DNA from 2 places in the Virgibacillus halodenitrificans genome. Region 2 is predicted to be linked to the other one. Evidence: a T-box and tRNA genes for the amino acid it is inferred to sense, from the RefSeq annotation. Region 2 holds a T-box; the other holds one or more tRNA genes.
What was found. A T-box is a leader RNA that pairs with one kind of tRNA and senses whether it is charged. The one in region 2 lies ahead of BME96_RS08100 (valine--tRNA ligase), so its partner is inferred to be a tRNA-Val.
Positions count from the first base shown of each region.

Region 1: it encodes a tRNA-Val, which carries the amino acid that the T-box ahead of BME96_RS08100 (valine--tRNA ligase) is inferred to sense. The anticodon was not compared.

Region 1 is NZ_CP017962.1:953,436-955,646, forward strand. It holds gene BME96_RS04895 (ABC transporter ATP-binding protein) at 1-841, opposite strand, end outside; tRNA gene BME96_RS04900 (tRNA-Val) at 1,325-1,397, shown strand; gene BME96_RS04905 (catalase) at 1,611-2,211, shown strand, end outside.
Region 2 is NZ_CP017962.1:1,550,165-1,552,375, reverse strand. It holds gene BME96_RS08100 (valine--tRNA ligase) at 1-1,221, opposite strand, end outside; T-box leader at 1,455-1,699, opposite strand; gene BME96_RS19970 (hypothetical protein) at 1,843-2,031, shown strand; gene BME96_RS08090 (phosphotransferase) at 2,028-2,211, opposite strand, start outside.

The DNA.
Region 1 (2,211 bases), 600 kb from region 2:
GCATAGCATAGTTGACAATAGTCACCACATCACCAACAGAGGTCTGGCCCGCAACTGCTTGGGCATTCCCATACCAAATAATAAAAATCAGGCTTAAATTCATAACGAATAACAGGACAGGCATGGATGCTTCCACAAAACGAAACGTACGTCGTGTCTCTGTCGCCAGCTCTTCGTTGGAAGTAGTAAAACGGGATTCTTCGTGTTTACGCCGGAAGAATGCCTTAATTAATCGCATGCCAGCCAAATTCTCTTGCATAACACGGTTTACCTGATCGACTTTTGTCTGAACCTGATCAAACATCTTACTGGCGACTTTTAACACCCATAAAATAAATCCGACAAGCAATGGTACAGTAATAAGGAAAATAAATGCTAGCCTTGCATCCACGACAAATGCCATGATGACTCCACCAATTACGATAAGTGGCGCCTTGGCCATAATTCTTAATCCCATGAATATAGTGTTTTGTACCTGGCGAACATCATTAGTAAACCGAGTGACCAGTCCGGATGTGGGAAACTTATTTAAGCTTGCAAAGGAAAAAGCCTGAATTTTAGCAAATAGCTTTTCCCTTATATCATGGGCAAATCCCCAGGCAGCGTGGGAAGCATAAAAAGAGTTTATAATACCTGCTATAAATGCAGTGAAGGCGAGCCCAATCATAATGCTTCCCCACATTACAATATTGGACATATCCTTCGTCACAACTCCATCATTAATCATTTTACCTAGGAAAAACGGAAGCAATAACTCAACTGCCAGTTCAATAAGCATTAAAAGAAACGCAAAAATAGCAGCAAATTTATATGGTTTAATATAGGAAAGAACTGTTCTCATGCTGAACCTCCATATTTGAATGCAAAATTTCTAACTATTATAACAGTATAATAGTATTGTTTAATTTTATCCAACATTCCATTTCGGGAGGCGAAGGAATTAAGGGGAGGATGAGTTGTTGACTCGGTAAGGGGAGTGTGCGTCTCGGCTGGGGAGTGAGTTGACTCGGTAGGGCAGGCGGTAGTCTCGGGTAAGAGCTGATGTGTCGCGGGAGGTGGAAGGTCTGTCTCGAGTGAAAGGAGGCATGTCGCAAATAGACGAATGATTGTCTCGGTCAGTGCCCTGGTTATCTTGCTTACTCGAATAGTGCCTTGGCTAAAAAGGTAATTCATGCTTTTCAAGACACTGACAACTATAATTATCTTGTACTAAAGACCTCTGCTTATACGTTTGTCAGGCGATCATATGCATTAATTGTGCTGAAAAAACATATTGACAGGTTGATGTAAATTTTATATAGTTATGTTACTGTCTATTACATACGATTCCGTAGCTCAGCTGGGAGAGCGCATGCTTGACAGGCATGAGGTCGTTGGTTCGAGCCCAATCGGAATCACTACTAGAAGAAGCTGCACCTTTTCTTAGGAAAGGGTGGCAGCTTTTTTGTTGTTCTTTGTTATAGCATATGTAGACTTATATCCTCTGATAAAATCCTTAGGCTTCGCTGTATACTCACTTTTTATCCATTCACCAAAAATGTTCTAACTTTTAAAAATAGACATATAAATATAAATAGTGTAAAACAACTTGAATGAGGATAGGTGATTGCATGGATAAAGATAAGTCATCAAGACATCACAATCCAGCTGATAATTTAAAAAATGAGCAGTTGGATCGGTATCGCGTGCAAGATACTGGGAAGCCATTGACAACAAATCAGGGAAGAAAAATATCAAATGATTCAGAGACATTAAAAGCTGGAGAGCGTGGCCCTTCCTTACATGAAGACTGGCATTTTTTTGAGAAGATGTCTCATTTTGTGCAGGAAGAACAACCGGAAAGAGTTGTGCATGCAAGAGGATATAGTGCGCATGGGGAGTTTGAGTGCTATCAATCGATGAGACATGTAACAAAAGCAGGTTTTTTACAGGAACCTGGGAAGAAAACTTCGTTGACAGTGCGATATTCTACGGTTCAAGGACCTAGAGGCTCATATGATACAGCGAGGGATTTACGTTGTAAGGGTGTAAAGTTTTATACAGAAGAAGGAAATTACGATTTGACAACAATTGCGATGCCTGTATTAATTAACCAAGACCCAATGAAGTTTCCTGATGTGATGCATGCATACCAATCAAAGCCAGATGATGATATACCAACAGCTTCAGGTGCACATGATTACTTCTGGGATTATGTAGCTAGCAATCCGG
Region 2 (2,211 bases):
CCAATCTCGTATATTGTCCATCCAGTTCAAATATGTTTTTTCAAACCGATCAGGCACGAAGTTCACTTTATCCTCAGTATTCTGCAGATCAATAGCCGAGTCAGCTAATGGTTGCATCTTTACAAACCATTGGGTGGATAAGTACGGTTCTACAACAGCGCCACTTCGTTCTGAATGACCAACTTGGTGAGTATGATCTTCTATATCAAATAGAACTCCTAGGGCTTGTAGATCTTGGACAATCTTTTTACGACAATCAAATCGATCAAGACCTTCATAACTTCCGGCATTTTCATTCATTGTGCCGTCCTCATTCATTACCAAGACACGTTCCAGATTATGTCTATTTCCGATTTCAAAATCATTTGGATCATGAGCAGGAGTTATCTTAACAGCTCCAGATCCGAAATCTCTATCTACATAATCATCAGCCACTATTTCAATTTCCCGACCGATTATCGGCAAAACAACCTTTTTGCCAATTAAATGCTGATATCGTTCATCTTTTGGATGTACAGCCACTGCTGTGTCTCCCAGCATTGTCTCTGGACGAGTAGTGGCTATCTCAATCGTTTCATCGCTATCTTTAATTGGGTATCTTAAATGATAAAACTTGCCTTGAACTTCCTCATAAATAACCTCAATATCAGATAAAGCGGTCTTTGTTTTGGGGTCCCAGTTAATTATATATTCCCCACGGTAAATTAAACCCTTTTCATACAACTTTACAAATACTTCTTTTACTGCTTCTGACAGTCCTTCATCCAAGGTAAATCGTTCTCTGGAATAGTCCAATCCCAGCCCCATTTTTTCCCACTGTGAACGAATAAAATCAGCATATTCTTCCTTCCATTCCCATGCGGTTTCAAGAAATTTCTCTCTCCCTAAATCATAGCGAGTTGTGCCTTGCTCTTTCAGCTTTGCTTCCACTTTTGCTTGCGTAGCAATACCTGCGTGGTCCATTCCTGGTAACCATAACACATCAAATCCTTGCATTCGTTTCATCCTTGAAATGGTATCCTGCATGGTTGTATCCCAAGCATGCCCTAAATGTAATCTTCCTGTTACATTCGGAGGGGGAATAACAATTGTAAATGGCTCTTTATCTTTATCGCCACTAGCCTCAAAAAACTTTCCTTTTAACCAAAATTTATAACGATCTTGTTCAACTTCCTGAGGATTATACTTTGTAGATAGTGAATTTTGTTGTTTATCATTCATTATGGAAAACCTCCTTATTCATTAAAAGACTTTGTCAAACAGGCTAAACACATGTATGAACAAAAGGGCCAGCATCTTGATCATCACCGCTATGCCTAAGCAAGAAATTGTAATGATGTTGTTTGCAATGTAGAGTTATTGCTTAAGTTTTCGGGAATGGGAAGCACTGAAGCTGGTCATGGTGTGATACTTGTATAAAACTTAATAAAAAACAAAAAAACCCTTTCATCCTAAGAAAGGACGAAAAGGTATATTTCCGTGGTACCACCTTTGTTTACAAGTAAAATACACTTGTACACTCATGTTCAGTAACGGTTTCTCACCGGCATTCTTCTACATGTATAATCAGTTAATTACACGTTCAAAGAAGCAGCTCAAGGGCGACCTTCCAATATAATTCATCCTAGGAAGTTTTCAGCTTAATACTTCCCTCTCTTATAGGTAATCATAATGTACTCTTCCCATTCATTGCATTTACATCCATTATTCAACTAGTTTCATCTTCTTATATTTTATAGATAACCAGTTCAATCGTCAACTATTAATATAGTTGCACAGAACAGCTATCTTTATACATATCATATTACATAATGAAAGAAAAGTGAATAAAGAGGTGATAAAATGGCTCGCTATTATCGTTATAAACTCCCGCCATGGTGTAGAAAATGTATAATTGTTATAGAAAGAGTAACTCTGCCAATATTACTTTTCCAATTGATCCGAACACTTTTACTGCCTACAACGTTTGATGTAATACTGCTTGGTCTGCTAGTGGGATTATTTGTTGCTTTTTATTTAGAGTGGTTTTAACTTTCAAGGTCATCTAAGGATATAGTTTCATATTCTCGCTCCACATATGCTGTCCACTTTAAAGCAAATATGATCCTTCGATATGTAAATTGCAAATTTCTTACTTGGTTGAACATCGTATCATTTAATGGATCCATCATGTATTTATCTATGAATTCCAAATAAGGAGATGGGTTTAGC